Linked DNA regions of Glaciimonas sp. CA11.2. The protein of the gene in region 1 interacts with the protein of each later gene in a pairwise test. Links are inferred from orthologs where the notes say so. Each region holds a gene or a part of one and is shown on either strand. Other genes may lie near its edges.

Region 1 (6,331 bases):
GAACGGCCTGATCTATCTTGGCTACGGCCTGCTCGCTGGTCATTTCCGCCGTCATTTCCTGCCGCTACGATTCAGTGCCCTGCTGCGCGATGTAAAAGATGCGTTGACCTTAAAGCTGGCGCATCAGCCAGGCGTCTATAACACCGTGCAACGTCTAATGTATATCGGCGTGTTGCTGCTTGGCGTGCTGGTGGTAGCGTCCGGTTTATCGATCTGGAAACCGGTGCAGTTGGATGGTCTGGTCGACCTATTCGGCGGCTATGACATTGCACGCCGCGTGCACTTCATCGCCATGGCCGGTATCGTCGGCTTCGTGGTGGTGCATCTGGCGCTGGTGCTGATCGTGCCGAGCACGCTGCTGCCCATGCTAACCGGACGGGCACCCCGCCACTCCAGCAAAAAACTTATCAAGCAGGAGCAGCAATGATGAGCGAGAAAAAAAACAAACTGCTGAAAAACAGTGAGCTACAACCTGAACTGGTGCAACTGCAGCGCCGCCTGTTCCTGCGTTCGGGTTTGTCACTGGGCGCGTTATCGCTACTAAGCGGCTGCAACCTGCAGGATGGCGATCAGGTCGACAAGGTATTGTGGGCAATGTCACGCTGGAATGATCGTGTGCAAAGTATGTTGTTTCGCGCCAATCATCTGGCGCAAACCTATCCGGCCAGCATGATCACCAAGCCGTTTCCATTCAATGCTTTTTATGACGCAGATTCCGCACCGGAGATCGATGGTGATACCTATAAGCTGGAAGTCTCTGGACTAGTGCGTAACAAGGACAACTGGAACCTGGCGCAATTAAGGGCATTACCACAGGAGTCGCAGATCACGCGCCATATTTGCATCGAAGGCTGGAGCGCCATCGGCCAGTGGGGCGGCGTGCCGTTTCGCACTTTCCTGGCCCATATCGGTGCTGATACGACGGCAAAATATGTCGGCTTTAAATGTGCCGACCGCTACTACTCCAGCATCGACATGGCAACCGCATTGCATCCGCAAACTTTGCTGGCATTAGATTTTGGCACTTCACCGCTACCAACCGAGTATGGCTATCCGTTAAAACTGCGGGTGCCGACCAAACTCGGCTTCAAGAACCCCAAGCACATTGCAGCGATCTTCGTCACCAACGAGTATCCCGGCGGCTATTGGGAAGACCAGGGGTACAACTGGTACAGCGGTTCTTAGCCTGTCACCATCGTACCAGTTCAGCGAGACTTGCCCTAGGTGGAAGGGGCAAGCTTGTCTTCAGTGCGGAGGTCGAAATCGCTGGCGTCATGACGCTCGAGTAGTTGGTCGGAGGGTTCGCCCCACGCGCGGTTAACCTTGCGTCCGCGCACGACAGCTGGACGCAATGCAATCTCATCGGCCCAGCGCAATACATGCTTGTACGCATGCACGCTGAGGAACTCACCGGCCTCGTAAAGTTGACCTTTGACCAGCGCGCCGTACCATGGCCATACCGCCATATCAGCGATCGTATAGTCGTCGCCCGTCAGGAAGCGGTGCTCTGACAGTTGGCGATCCAACACATCAAGCTGACGTTTCACTTCCATCGCGTAGCGGTTGATAGGGTACTCGAACTTTTCAGGTGCGTAAGCATAAAAATGACCAAAGCCTCCGCCTAAAAAAGGCGCACTGCCCATTTGCCAGAATAGCCAGGACAAGCATTCGGCCCGCGCCGCGCCGCTGCTGGGCAGGAAGGCACCAAACTTCTCGGCCAGATACTGAAGAATGGCGCCGGACTCAAACACCCGCACCGGTGTTTCACCACTGTGATCCATCAGGGCCGGGATCTTGGAGTTGGGGTTAGCCCCAACAAATCCACTGCCGAACTGATCACCATCATTGATACGAATCAGCCAGGCGTCGTATTCCGCACCGGCGTGGCCCAAGGCCAGCAACTCTTCAAGCATGATCGTCACCTTGACGCCATTGGGTGTGGCGAGCGAATAAAGCTGCAACGGATGGCGTCCCACTGACAGGTCCTTGTCGTGCGTGGCACCAGCGACAGGGCGGTTGATGCTGGCAAACTTGCCGCCGCTTTCCTGATCCCAGGACCAAACTTTGGGTGGGATGTATAAATTTGCATTGCTCATTAGATAGCCTTTATAAGATCGCGCAGTTGGGGCGCGGAATACTGTTTAGTGTACCCGGTAAGTGAAGGTGCCTCCCGAAGTGATCGATTCGTTGAGCTATGACTCATTCGAGCGAATATCGCGGTAGTGGGTTGGACTGCGTATTCTTTCGGTGCGAACGCGGGATCTTCAAAATATTTAACGATACGCTAAAAATCTTCGTCGGATCAGCGCCCTGAGCGTGGTCAAAGGAACAGAGATCGACGGCGGCGATCTTGTCATTTAAGTCTAGCCGCGCCAACCCGAGTTTCTCGCCACGATTGTCATAAACTAACTTGACCGTGGCACCATCCTCTTCACTGCGCTTGAAGTCGTATCGCGAAACATAGTCACCAAAAATACGCTTGGTTAATTCATCGTGTTTGAATAATGGCGTACCAGCGGAAACTCACCGGCACGCCATCCCGTATTAACTTGTAAAATGCCTGATTATGCCGCAGCAACGTGCGCGAAAAATCGTGGTGAGAGAGCTTAGTAACCGCCTCATTAATCGCATCGGGCGGCAGTTGTGGATTGAGCCTGGTCAGCGCCGTTCGCAGGTCACGCACAAACACTATCCCAGCCGAGCACTTTTTGCAGATGGTCGGCAAAGGTGGCTTGCACCAGACGGTCCTCGCTGTTGATGTCTGTGTAGGCCATCAGCTTCTTTCTATTGGACAAACTATCGAATCATAAAGGACACAGTACGGCCATGTCCTTTATAAAAGTGTCATGTTATCAGTAGATTGCAAGAGGTAGAGCAGCATAGAAAAGTTAGCGCAAGGAAATTAATCGCTCGTATATCCTTTAGATCCTTCGATATTTGATTGATATCGGCGCCAGCGGCGCTCACCCTGATGAGTCACTTGCCTAGCGTCCGTTAAAACGTCTAACGCACATTTAACTGTCTTTGCTGAGATTTCAGCGCCAATACGTCTGTTTATATCCGCAAATGGGCCATTACATTGGAGAAGAAATCCTGGAACGCGTCTCCATTAGATTTTCGAAGTTTTAATTCGAGCGCGATACGCCAGTGGTAGCGCTATTCCGCTGATATTGGTTCAGTCTGTTCCATAAGCGCAATGTTGGTTCGGGTGGATTCGTATTTGGTACCGCGCACATTTCCTGAGATGACTGCGGCCCCCAAGGCAAAAAAGCGGCTTGACCGTCACATCTATCATGGTATGCCAAACTCATTCGGCGGAGCTTAATTTCGCTCTTCTGTGGCAAATCCAAGGTGCCAAACTACCGCAAACGGTCACTCACTCGAATCACGGGAACCTATCAGACTCCAAAAGTGGAAAAACCAACCTGTTGGGTTGGTTTTTCCACTTTTTACGATTTTCTCACTATCTGTGTCACTACTATTTCACTTACTTGGCACAAATTTCACTTTCCGTGTCACCCGACAACATCAAACGTCAATATTCCCAGCCTGCAAAGCATTCATCTCAATAAACGCACGACGTGGTTCCACGTCATCGCCCATCAACGTCATAAAGATTTGATCGGCGGCAATCGCGTCGTCGATCTGGACTTTTAGCAAGCGGCGTACGGTTGGGTCCATGGTGGTTTCCCATAGTTGGCTTGGGTTCATTTCGCCCAGCCCTTTATAGCGCTGCTTGCTGACGCCGCGCTCGGCTTCGTCGCGCAGCCATGCCATGGCTTGATGGAAGTCGGTGATGGCGAATTCTTTGACTTTTTCGCCGGTTCCGCGACGGACCATTGCGGCCGGGCCAATGAGGCCTTTGAATGTGGCAGCGGCGTTGCATAGAACTTTGTAGTCCGAACTGGCGACAAAATCGCTATCGATGATGCTGGCTTTGACATTGCCGTGATACATGCGCTGGATACGTAACTGATGTTTTTCTGTTAGCTCGTCGGACCTGACGACGACTGTGACCGCAGGATCGCCGATTTCTTTGGTGAGCGCCTGCGCTGAAATTTCAGCATTTTCTACGGTGTCGAGTTGGAGCGTGACGCCGGTCATGATGGCGGTCAGGGCCGCACCGTCAATGGCGCGGGTCAGGCGCGTGATGATGGCGTTGGCGGTGTTGTATTGACGGACCAATTCTGTCAGGGCTGGGCCGCTGATTGGATCGGTGCCGGTACTTGGAATCAACGATGCATCGTTTAAGGCGACTTGCATCATGTACTGGACTTCTTCAACGTCATCTTTCAGATAACGTTCGTCTTTGCCGTGCTTGACCTTGTACAACGGCGGTTGCGCGATGTAGATGTGACCGCGCTCGACCAGTTGTGGCATTTGCCGATAGAACAATGTCAGCAGCAAGGTACGGATGTGGGCGCCATCGACGTCCGCATCGGTCATGATAATGATGCGGTGATAACGCAGTTTGTCGGCGTTGAATTCGTCTGGTCCGATACTCGTGCCTAAGGTGGCGATCAGGGTGGTGATCTGTTCAGACGAAAGCATTTTTTCGAAGCGTGCTTTTTCGACGTTCAGGACTTTACCGCGCAATGGCAGAATCGCTTGAAATTTACGGTCGCGGCCTTGCTTGGCTGATCCGCCCGCTGAGTCACCCTCGACGATATAAAGTTCGCAGAGTGCTGGATCTTTTTCCTGGCAATCGGCCAGTTTGGATGACAAGCCGAGTCCGTCCATGACGCCTTTACGACGTGTCAGTTCACGCGCTTTACGCGCAGCATCACGCGCGCGAGCGGCTTCGACAATTTTGCCGCAAATAATTTTGGCGTCGTTTGGTTTTTCTTGCAAATAGTCGTTGAGTGTTCTGGCGACGATTTCTTCTACAGGCAAACGGACTTCGCTGGAGACCAGTTTATCTTTGGTTTGCGAGCTGAATTTTGGCTCTGGCACCTTGACCGATAAGACGCAAGTTAAGCCTTCGCGCATATCGTCGCCGCTGGTTTCAACTTTGGCGCGTTTGGCGAAATCGTGTTCTTCGATATACTTGTTGAGCACGCGCGTCATTGCTGCGCGTAATCCGGTCAAATGGGTTCCGCCATCGCGTTGCGGAATGTTATTGGTGAAGCATAAGACTTGCTCGTTGTAGGCGTCGTTCCATTGCATGGAAACATCGACTGTTACGCCCTCTTTTTCGCCGGTTGCCTGAAAAATCGTTGGATGTAATACGCTCTTGTTTTTATTGATGTATTCCACAAAACCACGCGTACCACCTTCGAAGGCAAAGAGTTCTTCCTTACCGGAACGTTGGTCGGTTAACTTGATGCGTACGCCATTATTCAAGAACGATAATTCGCGGATACGCTTGGCTAGAATTTCATAGTGAAATTCAACGTGCGTGAAAATTTCTTCGTCGGCCCAAAAGTGAACTTCGGTGCCACGTTTGTCGGTGTCGCCAATGACTTTGATCGGCGATACGATCATGCCATTGATGGTTTCGATTTCACGATCTTGTGGGACGCCACGGACAAACTCCATGTAATGCACTTTGCCATCGCGACGAATCGTGAGCTTCAATAGCTTCGATAAACCGTTGACGCAAGAGACACCCACGCCATGTAAACCGCCAGAAACTTTGTAAGAGTTCTGATCGAATTTGCCACCCGCGTGTAACTCGGTCATGACGATCTCTGCGGCGCTGCGCTTAGGCTCGTGCTTGTCGTCAAACTTGATGCCGGTTGGTACGCCACGACCATTGTCGGTGACGGAAATCGAATTATCAGAGTGAATCGTGACGTTGATTTCGGTGCAATGACCGGCTAACGATTCATCAATCGAGTTATCTAATACCTCAAATACCAGATGATGCAAGCCGGTGCCGTCTGAAGTGTCGCCGATGTACATCCCCGGACGTTTTCGTACTGCTTCCAGACCTTCGAGGATCTGAATTGAGGACGCGCCGTACGTATCTGGTACCGGCTGATTGGTGTTGTCTTGTGGGATTGATGACATGGCTACCTTCTGAATAGACTGCTACAAAAACGTGAATCCAAGCGGAAATCCGCAACGTGCAGATTTCTTAAATGTGGCAAAGGGGCCGAAGCCCCAACGTCACGATGGCATTACTTTGACGATTTTTTGCGACCCGATATAACTTGCGATGCGACTTGTGATATGACGCGATATCGCATCATTTCACATAATGCTAAGTGGCACGACGCCACAATATCCTTTGCAGACACTAAATCCGCATTGGCATCACGACATACTTAAAATCAACATTTTCCGGGACAGTGATCAGCGCGGATGAATTAGCGTCACCGAGGGCAAT
Region 2 (3,814 bases), 760 kb from region 1 along the record:
AGTAAGTTATCCGCGCTCAGACGTGCAGCCAGATTCATTGGGATGATCGCATTTTCGGCGATGGCACCACCTTGGAGAAACAAGATTTTATAGTTATCAGGAACGGCCAGCAGTTCGCGAAAATCGCGTTGCGCGGCGTTCAGTATCGACATAAATTCGCTGCCGCGATGACTCATTTCCATGACCGACATGCCGCTACCGTGCCAATCCAACATTTCTGCAGCAGCTTGTTGTAGCACTTCTTTAGGCAATACAGCAGGACCAGCAGAAAAATTATAAATAGGCATGTTGACACTCGGCAAGGGAAGCTGGGGACAGCGAGATTTTGAAAAATTTAATAAACTGCAGAAGAAGTACAAGCAACCGAAGAGGTATCTTCACCACGCACACCACCGTGATGATCCAACTCTCCCAAACAACAATCCGGTCAAGTAAGAGAAGCATTCTCCTGATTGACCGGATTTTCTAACGAAAATTACGCAGGATCGGCAGGACCGCTTTCATCGCTGTCACCAGCAACATTATCACCTGCAACGTCAGGAGCAGAAGGTGCTTGCGCTTCCGGCGAACCATCAGCTGTTGCGCCTTCTTCCGTAATACTCTCTTCAACGTCACTTTCCATTACCCGCTGCAAACCGCTCAGCTTAGTGCCGTCTTCGACTGCGATCAGGGTAACGCCTTGCGTCGCGCGTCCCATTTCACGAATCTCAGCAACCCGCGTGCGGATTAGTACGCCACCGGTTGTGATCAGAATGATTTCATCGCTAGGCTCAACCAGCGTAGCGGCAACAACTTTACCGTTGCGCTCGCTAGTCTGAATCGCGATCATTCCCTTGGTTCCACGACCATGACGCGTGTACTCAGTAATCGGAGTACGTTTGCCGTAACCGTTTTCCGTCGCGGTCAAGACCGATTGTTGTTCGTTTTCAGCAACCAGCAAGGCGATAACTTGTTGTCCATCTTCCAGATTCATACCGCGCACACCACGGGCGGTACGACCCATCGGGCGCACATCATTTTCGTCAAAACGCACTGCTTTGCCGGAGTCCGAGAACAACATGACATCGTGTTGACCGTCAGTCAGCGCTGCGCCAATCAAGAAATCGCCCTCGTCCAGATCCACCGCAATAATTCCTGCTTTACGCGGATTGCTAAAGTCGGATAGCGGCGTCTTTTTGACTGTGCCAAGGCTAGTCGACATAAAAATGTAACGATCTTCCGGGAAAGTCCGGTTATCGCCCGACAACGGCAATACAACAGTGATTTTTTCACCATCTTGCAACGGGAACATATTTACAATCGGCTTGCCGCGTGAATTGCGCGAACCTTGTGGCACTTCCCAAATTTTCAGCCAATACAAACGACCACGGTTACTAAAGCATAAGATGTAATCGTGCGTATTGCCGACGAACAACTGATCAATCCAGTCATCCTCTTTGGTTGCCATTGCCTGCTTGCCGCGGCCGCCACGCTTTTGCGCGCGATACTCAGAAACCGGTTGTGATTTCATGTAACCGGTGTGCGACAACGTCACCACCATATCTTGCGGCGTGATCAGATCTTCAGTGCCGAGATCAGTTGGATTCAACTCAATCTGCGAACGACGCTCGTCTTTGTTACCAATGCCGTATTCATTTTTGGCTGCGTTCATTTCGTCAGTAATGATGACGGTAACGCGCTCTGGATTCGCCAAAATATCGAGTAAGTCAGCGATAGTAATCATCACATCTTTGTACTCGTTGACGATCTTGTCTTGCTCCAGGCCAGTCAGACGTTGCAAACGCATTTGCAGAATTTCTTGCGCCTGATCGTCCGACAGCTTATACAAGCCATCAGTTTGAATACCGTAATGCACAGGTAAATTTTCGGGACGGAATGCGTTAATACCAGCCGTATTTTCTGCACCGGTCCGTTGCAACATATCGCGCACTACCGATGAATCCCATGAGCGCTCCATCAAGCCAGCTTTCGCCACTGGTGGCGTCGGCGCTGCCTTGATGATAGCGATGAAATCATCGATGTTGGCTAATGCGACTGCCAAACCTTCCAATACATGGCCACGCTCACGGGCCTTACGCAACTCAAAAACGGTACGGCGCGTGACCACTTCGCGACGATGCGAGAGAAAGCATTCCAGCATTTGCTTCAGGTTCAGAAGTTTCGGCTGACCATCAACCAGCGCCACCATGTTCATGCCAAACGTGTCTTGCAACTGCGTTTGCTTGTACAGGTTATTAAGTACGACTTCAGCGACTTCACCGCGCTTGAGTTCGATCACGACGCGCATACCTGACTTGTCGGACTCATCACGCAGGTCAGAAATACCTTCGAGCTTTTTGTCGCGGACCAATTCAGCGATGCGTTCCAGCAACGCCTTCTTGTTAACCTGATACGGCAGCTCGTCGACGATGATCGCAGTCCTGCCTTCGCGACCGTATTCTTCAAAGTGCGTCTTGGCACGCATTACCACGCGGCCACGGCCTGTGCGATAACCATCGCGCACGCCAGTAACGCCGTAAATAATTCCGGCGGTCGGAAAGTCCGGTGCTGGAATAATTTCGATCAGTTCATCAATGGTCACACCGGGATTGCGCAATACATGCAGCGCACCGTTGATGACTTCGGTAATGTTGTGCGGCGGAATATTGGTCGCCATACCTACGGCAATACCAGACGAACCATTGATCAACAGGTTGGGAATCCGCGTCGGCAATACCGATGGTTCTTTTTCCTTGCCATCATAGTTAGGGACGAAATCAACAGTATCTTTATCGATATCTGCCAAAATTTCGCTGGCTATTTTGTCTAGTCGGCACTCGGTGTAACGCATCGCAGCAGCGCCATCACCGTCGATGGAACCGAAGTTACCTTGCCCATCAACCAGCATATAGCGCAGGGAAAAGCTCTGGGCCATACGCACCAGGGTGTCGTAAATCGATTGATCGCCATGCGGGTGATATTTACCCATGACTTCACCGACCACACGCGCACATTTCACGTAGGGACGGTTCCAGACATTATTCATTTCATGCATGGCAAACAAAACCCGACGATGCACCGGCTTGAGGCCGTCGCGTACATCGGGCAGCGCACGCCCAACGATGACGCTCATAGCGTAATCGAGGTAGCTCTTGCGCATTTCGTCTTCGAGGGAAATCGGTATTGTTTCTTTAGCGAATTGATCCATTAGCGAGTCGGCGAGTCTTTACTTAGGTTGATAGATCACGGATAAAAGCTGACCATGGTCTGGCATTCCTTTTTAATAACTATCGGGTGACTTTGATGGATTCACTAAGAATCATCAAGTTCAGCCGGGAATGCAGCCAAAGGTTCACATTAAGACGCGTGATTTTAGCACGTGACGCTCGCTGTTCGGCTTTTCCCAAAGTCAGCAGTTAGACATAACACGCTAAATGGATGTATTGCCCACAATAAATATGCTTAAATGCAACCCATCAAAATCATCACGCCCATCAAATTAATCATCATGTCCGCTTATTTTTGGTATCACCCTCAGCACCACCATCTTTTCACTTTTTAGTAGCTACCTTTAGGTCGGCGTTTGCGCCAAGTCTCATTTCGTTCCATTGAGCGCAGAACACCGTTACCAAAGTCCGAAACAATGTCACAACCGCCATTTCGCTCAGGAACATATTTATGCGTCAAGTATTCGCGCTTAGTCTATTAATAGGCGCCACCTCTCATTTTGCGCCAACCATTGCGTTTGCCCAGAGCGCCGACATTCAAGTGCCTCCTTCAGGTAACGCTTATCTTCAGGACAACCGCGGTCCCATCGCACGTAGCCAATTTGGCC

What was found.
Region 2: the proteins of gyrB (region 1) and gyrA interact in binary tests that used the Escherichia coli proteins (3 or more experiments, as listed by UniProt). The link is inferred for Glaciimonas sp. CA11.2 from one-to-one orthologs.

The regions. Positions count from the first base shown.
Region 1 is NZ_JAVIWL010000001.1:1,783,149-1,789,479, reverse strand. Bases 3,271-6,331 are described here. They hold gyrB (DNA topoisomerase (ATP-hydrolyzing) subunit B), read right to left. Parts: upstream 6,013-6,331; coding sequence 3,529-6,012; downstream 3,271-3,528. Other genes in these bases: dnaN (DNA polymerase III subunit beta), read right to left, coding at 6,242-6,331. Also shown: RGU75_RS07670 (cytochrome b/b6 domain-containing protein), read left to right, coding at 1-427; RGU75_RS07665 (molybdopterin-dependent oxidoreductase), read left to right, coding at 427-1,185; yghU (glutathione-dependent disulfide-bond oxidoreductase), read right to left, coding at 1,221-2,096; RGU75_RS23950 (hypothetical protein), read right to left, coding at 2,200-2,475; RGU75_RS07655 (hypothetical protein), read right to left, coding at 2,489-2,683. UniProt on the Escherichia coli protein: DNA gyrase negatively supercoils closed circular double-stranded DNA in an ATP-dependent manner to maintain chromosomes in an underwound state.
Region 2 is NZ_JAVIWL010000001.1:2,544,790-2,548,603, reverse strand. The notes cover bases 276-3,501. They hold gyrA (DNA gyrase subunit A), read right to left. Parts: upstream 3,188-3,501; coding sequence 476-3,187; downstream 276-475. Other genes in these bases: serC (3-phosphoserine/phosphohydroxythreonine transaminase), read right to left, coding at 276-287. Outside these bases: more of serC, read right to left, coding at 1-275; RGU75_RS11015 (OmpA family protein), read left to right, coding at 3,658-3,814. UniProt on the Escherichia coli protein: A type II topoisomerase that negatively supercoils closed circular double-stranded (ds) DNA in an ATP-dependent manner to maintain chromosomes in an underwound state.